4 regions of the Paenibacillus sp. FSL L8-0644 genome follow, and region 4 is predicted to be linked to each of the others. Evidence: predicted binding sites of a transcription regulator. Region 4 holds the regulator's gene; each other region holds the start of a gene.

Region 1 (3,218 bases), 1.4 Mb from region 4:
AAAGGCGTGGGCTACGGAAATTTATGTGGCTGCCGGTGATCCTGTAGCCAGTCTTAGCGACATTCCCAGATCTTTTGAGCAGGCACTACGATTGTTAGAGCGTACGTTTTTGTTCCGGGCAGAAAGAGTCATGCTTTCCGGAGACCTACACAAATTGGAGACAGTCGAGACTGAAATGAGTGGAACGTCTGATAGTGCCACAGATGATCCCCTACGTTATGCAGAAAAGCTGTACTATGCGCTAGATATGGCTAATAGTGAAGCTGCAACCCGTGTCATTAAGGAAATGGAAGGCCAATTTCCACGGATTTATCGTACAGAATCCGCAATCAAGGCGGCGTTCGCCCAAACATTCACACTGGCGTTGAACAAGTATGCAGCCGGACAGGATCACAGCCGAACCGTGCTGGAGGAGCACTCCAGCTTTATAACCGATGTATATGCTTATTCCACATTGGGCGAGCTGGTGGATCACTCGCTGGAGCATGTGTTGCAATGGATTGGACAGACTGATCCCGGTGGCAAGGACATCATCATGAAACAAATGATTGACTTTATTCATAGTCATTATGATGAAAATTTGCGATTGGAGTTACTGGCAGATATGTTTAATTACAATAGTGGCTATTTGGGCAAATTGTTCAAAAGTCATACTGGCGAGGCCTTTAATGCCTACCTGGATAAGGTGAGGATTGAGCGAGCAAGGGAGTTGCTTGCACAAGGAATTAAGGTACACCAGGTGGCGGAACGCGTAGGGTATGCGAACGCAGATTATTTTCATAGTAAATTTAAAAAGTATGCTGGAATGTCACCTTCCTCCTATCGAAATCGGGTTCAAAAGAACGGAGGAACAGATGGCTGTTGATAGAATCCTAGGTATAACGCTATGAAGTCTCTCTTGCAGATGTCGGAGGTACAACCTCCGAACGAAGAGAGGCTTTTTTTGCATGATGAAAAAAAGATAGATCAATAGGAAATGTCACATTTATTATGGGATTTAGGCTGTTTTCATCAAATCGCCATCGTTATGACACAGCTTTGACACGATGTTCACATTTTCGATTCTATTTCATTTAAATTTATTCTATATAATGGGGATAATCTGAAGCCGGATCATGACACCATGGTGAAGGTAGTTGAGTGAGTCATTTTCTAAAAGGTGACCGCTGCATATGTAAGAATGTGAATACTGTCACAAATGTAGAAGACTTCAGATTACAGACACTATAAATCAATGTTAAGAGAAGTACAGGGGGAGGAGCAACATCATGGACGTATTGGATTTGGCACGGTTGCAGTTTGCAACCACAACGATTCTTCACTTTGTTTATGTGCCGATCTCCATTGGATTGTCGTTATTGGTGGCAATTATGGAGACTATGTATGTTATTAAGAAAAATGACTTGTACAAAAAAATGGCTCAATTCTGGGGAACGTTTCTGCTGATTAACTTTGCACTGGGCGTAGTCACCGGGATTTTGCAAGAATTTCAGTTCGGGATGAACTGGTCGGACTTTTCCCGTTTTGTGGGTGATGTATTTGGTACGCCGCTGGCGATTGAAGCGCTGCTTGCATTTTTCCTGGAATCGACCTTTATCGGATTATGGGTATTCGGTTGGGAAAGATTGTCCAAAACGGTCCATTTAATCTGTATGTGGTTGGTATCTATCGGTACGATGTTATCGGCATTGTGGATTCTAGCTGCTAATTCATTCATGCAGCGTCCAGTAGGATATGAGATTCAAAATGGACGTGCAGAAATGAAAGATTTTGCTGCTCTGCTAACGAATGAACAACTGTTATGGGAATTCCCACATACATTGTTTGCTGCTTTTGCGACAGGAGCATTTCTGATCGCGGGTATCAGTGCATGGAAGCTGATGCACAAAAAGAATATGGACTTTTTTAAACCTTCTTTTAAATTGAGTATTATTGTTGCCTTAATCAGTGCCATTGCTATTCCTTTGTTTGGTCATGGACAGGCTCAATATTTGGTGAAAACACAACCGATGAAGATGGCTGCCAGTGAGGGATTATGGGAGAACAGTGGTGACCCCGCTCCTTGGACCGTTATCGCATGGATTGATCCTGGAAACAAGGGAAATACCTTTGAGATTAAAGTTCCTTTTGCTTTGAGTTTTCTATCCTATAGTAAATTTACCGGCTCTGTGCCTGGTATGAATGAGCTGCAAGCCCAATATGAAAAAACGTATGGTCCGGGCGATTATATCCCGCCAGTACGTACCACGTTTTGGAGCTTCCGCATTATGATTGCGGCTGGATGTGGCATGATTGCACTCGCCTTATACGGGGCTTACCTGACGTTCCGTAAAAAGCTGGAAGGTTCACATCGCTGGTTCTTCCGTCTGATGATATGGGGGATATCCCTTCCATTCATTGGGAATACTTCAGGTTGGATCATGACTGAAATAGGTCGCCAACCGTGGACGGTATTTGGTTTGCTTCAAACGAAAGATTCTGTTTCGCCTACCGTTGTGGCAGGAGAAGTGCTATTCTCGTTCATCTCATTTACTACATTGTATTTAATTTTAACAGGTGTGCTGGCGTTTCTGTTTTACCGTACGGCTCGTAAAGGTCCAGATATTGAGCCACATCAGCAAACGGTAATTCATGATCCTTTTGCTCAAGGGGGTGACACCATTGTCGCTAAATGATTTATGGTTCTTATTGATCGCTGTGCTGTTTACCGGCTTCTTTTTTCTGGAGGGCTTTGATTTTGGCGTAGGAATGGCCACAGGATTGGTGCCGCGTAACGACCAACAAAAACGTTTGATGATCAATACGATTGGTCCATTCTGGGATGCCAACGAAGTGTGGCTGATTACAGCAGCAGGTGCAATGTTTGCCGCTTTTCCGCATTTTTATGCGACTATGTTCAGCGGATATTATCTCGTATTTGTGTTTATTTTGCTAGGTTTGATCTTGCGTGGAGTTTCTTTTGAGTTCCGCGGAAAGGCTGAAGGAAAATGGTGGACAGGAACGTGGGATGCCTGCATTCTGATTGGCAGCTTTCTACCGCCGATGCTGTTCGGTATGGCTTTTGCGGCTTTGGTGAAAGGTGTACCTATTCAGCAAAACATGGATTTGAAAGCTGGATTTTCCGATGTATTCAATGGATATACCGTATGGATTGGACTGACAGTGGTCGGAATGTGCCTAATGCACGGACTGACGTTTATTTCTCTGCGGACGATTGG
Region 2 (3,218 bases), 160 kb from region 4:
TGTGTCAGAACGTCCATACCTGTGTCCGCTACAGCTGTTTTAGGCAGCGAATATACAAACACTGGGTCAATAATTGCCACATCAGGAGTCAACTCATAGTCAGCCAGTGGGTACTTCGTGTCGCCCAGGTTTTTGTCCGTAATTACTGCGAACGATGTAACTTCGGAACCTGTACCCGATGTTGTAGGGATAGCTACAAATTGTGCTTTTTGGCCCAGACGTGGGTACTTGTAAATCCGTTTACGGATATCCATGAATTTTTGTTTTAAGTTATTGAAATCAGTATCTGGATATTCATAGAACATCCACATGCCTTTAGCGGCATCCATTGGCGAACCGCCGCCCAGTGCGATGATGCAATCCGGTTGGAAACGTCTCATCATTTCAGTACCACGTTCTACCGTAACTGTCGATGGATCTGGCTCTACTTCAGAGAACACTTCGATAGCTACTGGTGTTTGGCGCTGATGCAGATAATGAATAACACGATCTACATATCCCAGTTGTACCATCATAGGGTCTGTGATAATAGCTACACGTGTGATATCAGGCATTTTAGCAAGATACTGTGTCGAATTTTTTTCAAAATAGATTTTGGAAGGTACTTTGAACCATTGCATATTCACCGTCCGTTTCGCCACCCTTTTCACATTAATCAGATTGACTGCCGATACGTTCGACGAAGTCGAGTTACGACCGTACGAACCGCAACCAAGTGTCAACGAAGGAAGATTGGTGTTGTAAATGTCGCCAATCGCACCATGTGTGGAAGGTGCATTTACAATGATACGTCCTGTTTGCAAACGGTTTGCAAACCGAGCGATAACATCCTCATCGTTCGAATGAATAGCGGACGAGTGACCCATGCCCCCGAATTCCACGACTTCAGCAGCGCGTTGAATACCTTGTTCCGCATTTTTTACTTTATAGCAAGCTAATACAGGACTCAATTTTTCCGCAGACAATGGGAATTTTGTTCCTACCCCTTCAATCTCAGCGACCAAAATTTTAGTTCCTGCTGGTACTGTAATACCACTCATTTCAGCAATTTTCACAGCAGACTGCCCGACAATAGCTGGGTTCACTGCACATTTCTCGACATTCATAGCTCCTTGAGTGAGCTTAGCTGCTTCTTCTTTATTTACAAAATAGCAACCGTTAGCGATCATCAATTTTTTCACTTGTTCGAAGATTGGCTCTTCGATAATAACCGCTTGCTCCGAAGCACAAATCATACCGTTATCAAAAGATTTCGAGAGGATAAGATCGTTCACGGCCTGTTTGATATCTGCTGTTTTTTCAATAAAGCAAGGCACGTTACCAGGACCTACACCAAGTGCTGGTTTACCGCAGCTATAAGCTGCCTTAACCATGCCTGATCCACCAGTTGCCAAAATTAGCGCCACATCAGGGTGGTTCATCAATACATTGGTCTTATCCATCGAAGGTGCTTCAATCCATTGAATACAATCGGCCGGAGCACCATGTTTAACAGCTGCTTCGAGCAAGACGCGGGCTGCTTCCGCACTACACGATTGAGCAGATGGATGGAAACCGAAAATGATTGGGTTACGTGTTTTAATGGCAATCAGCGCTTTGAACATCGTAGTCGAAGTCGGGTTTGTCACTGGAGTGATCCCCATGATAATACCGACTGGCTCTGCTATCTTTTGAAAACTGTCAAAATCATTGTCTTCAATGACACCGACGGTTTTTTCATTTTTGATGCTATGATAGATATATTCTGTTGCAAACATGTTTTTGGTGATTTTGTCCTCGTACACACCGCGTCCTGTTTCTTCAACAGCCAACTTCGCCAGGTACATGTGTTTATCCATCCCTGCGAGTGCCATAGCTTGTACGATTTCGTCAATCTGTTCCTGATTCATACTCATGAAAGCTTGCTGTGCCCGGTTCCCCCGGTCAATCAGCGTTTGAATATACTGCTCTGCGCTTTGCTCTTTTTGAATAACCTCGTTTTTAACAGCCATTTCCCTCATCCTCCTGTTATCTCGTGTACTATCTCTTGTTCACGCACTGATCGTAACACAGCTTTTCAAGATATATTGTGATTTTTTTCACAATCTATTTAAAATTTTATTTTATGAAGTGAATTAAATCACAAAGTTTGGAATTCTGCCACTTTTACCCCCTCTTCTTGCCCCAAAAACTCATTGCACAAGTATATAATGAATTTGAATTGATCAAGTTGCAGATAAAAAACATAGGATACAAAGGGGAAATGGACGATGAGAAACCCTACAAATGTAATGGAAGCCCGCGGCAACACCTGTTGCTTCTCGGAGGCCAGCTTCAACCGATTGCAAGTAATGATGAAAGATCGAGTTATGCCAGAAAGCTCGCATCTGTTCTGGGAAGGAGATACAGCGGATAAGCTGTTTTATATTAAGCGCGGACGCGTGAAAGTAACCAAAACAACGGATGAGGGCAAGGAACTTATTCTATATATGTATCAAAGCGGCGATCTTGTTGGTCAAGCCGATCCATTTTTCGGTACTAAGCATTCCTTTTCTGCTGAGGTTCTGGAAGACAGTGATATTGGCGTAATCGATCATACAGATTTGGAACTGCTTATTTGCCAGCATTGTGATTTTGCGATTGACTTTATGAAATGGATGGGTTCACATCACCGCATTACTCAGACTAAGTTCCGCGATTTGATGATGTACGGCAAGCCAGGCGCTTTATGTTCAACGCTCATTCGTCTATGCAATACCTATGGTGAGCCTCACGGCGAACATATCCTGATTCATAAAAAAATTACTCATACTGACTTATCAAATATGATCGGTGCGACCCGGGAAAGCGTAAACCGGATGCTTAGTGATCTACGTAAGAAAAATGCAGTTGAATATGATAATGGTATGATTGTTGTCAAAGATTTGGAAATGCTGCAAGGTGTATGTCATTGTGAACTATGCCCTCGTGAGATTTGCCGGATATAATAAATCGTTTTTTTATGTAAAAGGGAGTGTTATAAGCCACTATAGCTTATAACACTCCCTAATTTATTTCCACTCCCCTACTTATACAGGAGCAGTAGCGAAGCATTTTAATGACAGTCCTTCTTCTGGCAACACTCTTTAAAACTGTAAACATAGATAACTTAAATTCCCCATCTCATAGCTTCTATGGATAACCTTGGCTTTGTTTGCAGGATTGCCACTCCCCATTGCAATAAACAACGGTACAAAGTG
Region 3 (3,218 bases), 2.1 Mb from region 4:
GGATTTTGATTATCGGTAGCGGCGGATTGGTCCACAACTTGCGGACACTCAAGCAGACGAGTGAGCCAGCCGATTGGGCCGTTCAATATGATGACTGGATTGCACAGCAGCTTCAAGACTGGAATTTACGTCACTTATTCCAATATGACAAGAAGGCTCCATATGCCAAACAAGCGGTACCTTCTTATGGAATAGAGCATTTTTCACCTTTGTTTTATGCGATGGGGGCTGCGGATCAGGAGCGCTCCGCGCATAAGCTTTTTCAGTCGTATGTCCTTGGCTCGCTGAGTCTCAATTGTTGGGCTTTTGGTCAAGAAAGTGATACGTAAATGTAAAAAAGAACTTCCGAATCCACATGCTGTGTGGGAATGGAAGTTCTTTTGTGTATTTTGCGTCTTCGATTAATTAGAAGGCACGTTCTTTTTTAGCCAAGTGGATACCTGCGAAGTACGTTGATCTCCATTTTGATCCAACAGTGTCATAAATGCTTTCAGCTTTTGAATATAGGTGCTCTTCGAATCCATATTACGTTGAACGAACCATTGATACCCCTTTTTGGCATTCGGATGAATCTTCCCGGTATCATGATCGAATAATGGCGTATTGTTCGTGCCGTAGAAAGTATAGAAAAAGTACAGATCGTGCAATTTTTTTATAGCTTGTGTACGATTGGAATGTGGATATTGGTTTAAAAACAATTCCTGTGCCAGCACTCGTCCGGCTAACTGTTGATAGCCGATACGGAGCGCGGCATCCTTGGTAGCAGCCTGTCCGGATTCCATCGACATGATGTCAATATAGCTGCGGATATCTGCCGTGGTGTGCTTCCCGAATACTTTATATTTTTCATAGTTGATGATTGGGTAATACATGCCTTCTGCGGTTTCAAGTTTGTAGCCGGCATCTCTTGTTTGAGTTAGCAACTTTTTCAGGTTCGCATCGCTGGCACGGCTGATTACATTTGTGAACGAATCACCGGGTTTATAGATTTGATTTATTTTGGTTTGAACAGAGGTCGGGTATAGGGTCTGTGCATAGGAATCCAATTGCTGGTTCTGTGCATTTTCCAGATGAAGCACCATGAGGGTAGCTTGAGAAGCTGGAATGGATTGAATATGCTTTTGCAAATAAGTGAATGCCTGAGATAGCTTGCCGGGTTGGCCTAGTAGCTGCTCGAAGGTCTTGGAGATATGTTGTACACTTTCTGCCTGAGATGTCGTAGTAGACGTCGCCGCTTGGGCTGATGCCGTATATCCCGATCCCATAGTCTGCACTGTGAAAGTTACTGCTGCGAGCATGAGATAGGCTTTGGTGATTTTTTTCATGATATAACCCTCCATTACGTTCTTTGATGTAACTGTAGTGTATAGGGTAAATGTATCGTGAGCATTCCATGTTGTATCCAACTTGTAAACGTTTGGGGAGGATAATGAATCCGATAAAAGAGTCCGAGTTAGGAGGAGCTAAAATCCTCCTTGTGAGCATAACAGCGCAAAAAAAATAACCATTATCCCGGAGGATAACGGTTATTTGGGGGATGTTTAAGCTATTTTTCGACTAGGGTCCGCTGGAAAGGTATCTTTATTTTTACCAAACAGTCCACGCAGGAAGGGCAGTACCCAACGGTCAAAGCCAATTCTTCCGGCATTTGCGCCAGCAACTACGAGGAAGATTTCAAACAGCAGGTAGATTGCATTGGTGCTTACTGTACCCGAGAACAGGAACGAGAAGTTCATAACCATGGCCATCAAAGCAGCCAGTGTAGTCAATGTACCGAGAAGCAGGCCAACCCCGACCAAGAACTCACCCAACGGGATCAGGACGTTGAACAAACCTACATTCGGCAGGGCAAAGGCTTCGAGGAACGATCCCCACCAGCCTTGTACAGCGGGATGGTCTCCACCTGTTTTAGCAATGGCCCCCGAGATAAATCCGCCTGCATCGAATCCACCTGTCAGCTTTTCAAGTCCGTGAGTCATCCATTCATAACCTAGATAAACCCGTACGACAGTCAGCAACCACATTGCGACTTTGTTCTCACGTAACCAGCTATTAAACATTCAAACCACTCCTCTTTCTTAATCTATAATGTTGGTTGTATTTCATTTTGTTGGGATGATCATCTTTGCTACACCTTTATTGTAGTAGGTTCAGTTACAGTTATTTGTGATAAAAATCACAAAGTATGAATATTTTTAAAATTTTAATGTCTTCAGATAAGTATTCTATAGAGAGGTCATGCTTCAATCAAGACAAAAACAGGAAATAAAGCTTATAATGAGAAAAATAACGAAGTGGAGGGATGAACTTGTCCGGGCCCATTTCCCAACGAAATCATTGGTTGCGTGTAATGGCCTCAGCTCTGTTATGCATGACGCTGATGTCTTGTTCTGCTATGTCCAATACGGGAGATACTGAACCCGTTCCTCAACCGACCAAGCATAAAACAGAGAAGGAGGCGCTTGAACCGCCGAAGGAGCAGTCTACTCCGGCATTTACAGCTCCGCTTACCGGTCTTCCGGTGGAGCAGCCAGTTTTGGAGCGACCGCTCGCTGTCATGATTAACAATGCTCCAGCAGCACGTCCGCAGGCAGGACTTAGTCAGGCAGATATGGTATATGAAGTTCTTGCAGAAGGCGGAATTACCCGTCTGGTCGCTTTTTTCCAAAGTCATGGCGGAGATGTAAAGGTTGGTCCGGTCCGTAGCATTCGTCCGTATTTGATTGAGCTGGGCGAAACTTATGGTGCGTTGCCGATACACGCAGGGGGAAGCACAGATGCCTATGCGATTTTACAGCAGCAGCGGAAGGAACATTTAGATGAGATTTCAAATGGAGGGGCATACTTCTGGCGAAGCAAAGATCGTCGTCCTCCGCATAATCTATACACGGACGTGAATAGACTGCGCAAAGGAAGCGATAGTAAAGGGTATGCTACGCATACGGACGTTCCAGTATATACTTACCTTAAATCCGGCGAAACCCCAGTTATGGTGGACGAGACTGCAACATCTTTACAAATCCGGTTTTTGCTTAAAAGCTACCGGGTATCTTATACCTATGATCCAGCGGATCAACAATATAAGCGTTTTGTGAACGAAAAGTCACATGTGGATCAAAATAATAACCAACAGCTCTCAGCAGCCAATGTCATTGTGATGAGCACCAGACATCAAACGTTGGATGATGTAGGCAGATTAAGTGTTGAACTGGACGGTA
Region 4 (3,218 bases):
AGACGCATTTCCTCGAACATATCCAGGTTATTATTGCTGGCAGGACCATCCGTTCCGAGAGAAACCGTAACCCCTGCACGCAGCAATTCAGGCACTCTTGCCACACCACTTGCCAGCTTCAAGTTGCTGCCAGGATTGTGGGAAACCGCTACACCACGTTCTGCCAGTAAAGCTATTTCTTCGTCGTTCAAATGAACGCCATGGGCAACAAGCGAAGGACGGGAGAAAAAGCCAAGCTTATCCAAGTGTGCAACCGGACGCAAACCGTAGTCGCGTACGTTTTGCTCTACTTCGGCGATCGTCTCAGACATGTGCGTATGCAGTGGCAAGTCCAGATCATGCGCAGCTTGTACGAATTTTTCAATAAACGCAGGTGGACATGTATATGGCGCGTGCGGAGACATCATCGTAGTAATACGCCCGTCTGCTTTACCGTGCCAGTTACGTGCAAAAGTCACGGCCTCTGCCAGCTTGATTCGCTGTTCTTCCTGCGAACATAGTCCAATTGCTCCACGCATCAGACTTGCACGAATACCTGACTCTTCAGCCACACGAGCCACTTCATCCATATGATCGTACATATCGAGGAAGGTTGTTGTTCCACCTTTCAGCATTTCCAGCACAGACAAGGACGTACCCCAGTACACGTCTGTAGATGTAAACTTGGCTTCCATAGGCCACATTTTTTCCTGAAGCCATACTTGAAGTGCCAAATCATCTCCATGCCCACGCAGTAGAGACATCGCCGCATGACCATGAGTATTGATCAGACCAGGTAAAAACAATAGCCCTTTACCATCGATCGCTTCCGTCTCTTCCTCACCCGCAGGCAAGGTTTCGCCAATATAAGTAATACGACTATCCTCCACAATCATAAAACCATGGACTACCCCTGCTTCTGGTCCATTTACTGCAAAAGATCCGTTTTTAATCATCCATTTATTCACTGTCATATTGTGCTTCTTCCTTTCCGTCCTCCAAATAATAAGCGAGGCTAAGCAAATCAGTTGTAAAGTCTGTGGCATGAATCCGAATGTTGGCTGGTGCCTTGAGAGTAGTCGGTGCAAAGTTCAGGATCGCTCCAATTCCGCTATCAATAAGCCTATCAGCCACGTGCTGTGCTTCAAAATCAGGTACGGTAATAATCCCGATTCGAATGTGTTTTTCTTTCACAGTCGCTTCCAGTTCATCCATCGGTTGCACGACCAATGTATTGATCTTGGTTCCTACCTTATCCGGAAACGCATCAAATACCGCCACAATCTTCATATTGTCTTTTAAATAAGCGTTATAATTCGAAAGGGCTTGCCCCAGATTACCCGCTCCGACCAAGACTACATTAATTTGTTGGTCGATTTTCAGGATATGGCGTATTTTCTCAATGAGATAAGAAACATCATAACCAATACCCTTCCGACCAAAATCTCCAAAATAAGCAAGATCTTTACGGATTTGGGCCGGGTTCAAATCTAGCCTCTGTCCCAACTCTTGAGAAGAGACCGTAGCCACCTCCCGTTTGTGAAGTGCATTCAGATAACGTAAATATACGGGTAACCTCCGTACGACAGCCTCTGAAATTTTATCTGATTTCATACTTGCTCCCCCTAATTGTAACGAACATACTTATGTCCGTCCGTTATGCCTCTGTCTCCGGGGCGGATTGGAGCCATTCGGCGATGCGGGGCACCATTTGCTCCGATGGCATATGCTCCATTTTTGGTCCCGGTAACGAGTACAAAAAGTGCTTTCCGTAATAGGATTCAATCACACGCGTATCATAAACGATAACGACCCCGTGGTCGTTCGCTGTACGTACCAACCGACCAAATCCCTGTTTGAAGCGAATGACCGCTTGAGGTACAGACAGCTTCATAAATGGATTCTTCTTCTGCTGCTGGAGCAGTTCGCTTTTTGCCTCCAGCAGCGGGTGATTCGGCGGTTGAAACGGCAAGCGAACAATGGCTAGACAAGTCAGAGCCTTCCCCGGAATATCGACGCCTTCCCAGAAACTGCTGGTCCCCAGCAATACAGAAGCTTTCGCTTCCTGAAACCGGCGGGTTAGCTTGCTGCGACTTCCACTGTCCACACCTTGTCCCAGCACAGTAATTTCGCTGGATGCTAAGGCCTCTTTGAGCGGCTCATACACTTGCCGGAGCATCCGATAGGACGTAAACAGAACGAGCATTCTCCCACGTGTCGCCTGAGCAGTCGCTCCTAGAGAGCTAACGAGCATATCTACAAAATGCGCATCTCCTACACTGCCCTTCACACTTGGGAAATCCCGTGGAATAACCAGCAACACCTGATCCCTGTAATTAAAGGGTGACGGGAGCTGCGAAGTCATCAGCCGCTCTTGATCTGCGGCCTCCTGTAAGCCGAGCTGATCGATCATGTACTGAAACGACTTATCTACCGACAAGGTAGCAGAAGTCAGAATAATGCTTCTTTTTTTGTCAAAAAACATTTCTTTCAACTGGCGGCTCACATCGACGGGTACCGCATAAAATTGCAATGATTTACTACGGAATTGCCCGCTCGCCTCGAGCCAGTATACGGTTGTTTCATCATCGAGTCGGATAAAAAAGCGCAAATTTTCTCGAATCCCCGCCAAATCCTTGAGCAGACCCGTGATATCTGTAATAAGGCTATCCGCCGCATAATCGTCATGTTCTTCCTTGACGTCCAGCATCAGCTTGTCGCCCTTGCGCAAAATTTCGCTCATCGTTACATATAGCTGATTTTCCAAAGCTCCCGCCTGATCCCACTTTGCAGGCTTGGCCGAAGGTTTGAGACGGGAAGAAAACTGTCCTGTTTCACCCGGTGTCGCATCACTTCGCTCCGGCAACATGCCAAACAGCTTGTCGCTTAGCAGGTCCCAAGTTTCCTTCACCTCTAACACGAGCGGATACAGCTGGTCGATAGTTGAGGCCCAATCTGCCGACTTCTCGTGCCCCGATTTCGCCAACTGTTGACGAAGTGAAGGCAGTTGTCCATTCTTGCTGTCTTTGAACAGTCGCGTCAGTGTATGCACGAGTGTGAAATATTTCATATGCATACCTAGGTGTTTACCAGCTACTTCCTCCAGGTGATGGGCTTCATCTATCACCAGATGTTCATAGCTCGGCAACAACTGATGACTGGCTTTGACGTCTGTGAACAACTTAGAGTGATTCGTAATAACAACATCCGCTATTCCTGCTTCATGGCGTGCACGATGA

The links. Region 4 encodes Rex, which represses fermentation and respiration genes when NADH is low (regulators of the CRP and FNR family bind a similar motif). Its sites were predicted from a motif close to TTGTGAAATATTTCACAA; they were not measured.
Region 1: the regulator Rex is predicted to act here: its motif matches at 1,181-1,198, upstream of NSS94_RS20895 (cytochrome ubiquinol oxidase subunit I).
Region 2: the regulator Rex is predicted to act here: its motif matches at 2,067-2,084, upstream of adhE (bifunctional acetaldehyde-CoA/alcohol dehydrogenase).
Region 3: the regulator Rex is predicted to act here: its motif matches at 2,165-2,182, upstream of NSS94_RS04665 (DoxX family membrane protein).

What each region holds. Positions count from the first base shown of each region.
Region 1 is NZ_JBBOYN010000001.1:4,574,190-4,577,407, reverse strand. It holds gene NSS94_RS20900 (response regulator transcription factor) at 1-865, shown strand, start outside; gene NSS94_RS20895 (cytochrome ubiquinol oxidase subunit I) at 1,269-2,675, shown strand; gene cydB (cytochrome d ubiquinol oxidase subunit II) at 2,662-3,218, shown strand, end outside.
Region 2 is NZ_JBBOYN010000001.1:3,292,044-3,295,261, forward strand. It holds gene adhE (bifunctional acetaldehyde-CoA/alcohol dehydrogenase) at 1-1,991, opposite strand, end outside; gene NSS94_RS14910 (Crp/Fnr family transcriptional regulator) at 2,250-2,966, shown strand; gene NSS94_RS14915 (DODA-type extradiol aromatic ring-opening family dioxygenase) at 3,105-3,218, opposite strand, start outside.
Region 3 is NZ_JBBOYN010000001.1:1,036,788-1,040,005, forward strand. It holds gene NSS94_RS04655 (dioxygenase family protein) at 1-329, shown strand, start outside; gene NSS94_RS04660 (hypothetical protein) at 402-1,325, opposite strand; gene NSS94_RS04665 (DoxX family membrane protein) at 1,542-2,060, opposite strand; gene NSS94_RS04670 (DUF3048 domain-containing protein) at 2,309-3,218, shown strand, end outside.
Region 4 is NZ_JBBOYN010000001.1:3,132,908-3,136,125, forward strand. It holds gene NSS94_RS14070 (amidohydrolase) at 1-953, opposite strand, end outside; gene NSS94_RS14075 (redox-sensing transcriptional repressor Rex) at 940-1,593, opposite strand; gene dinG (ATP-dependent DNA helicase DinG) at 1,637-3,218, opposite strand, start outside.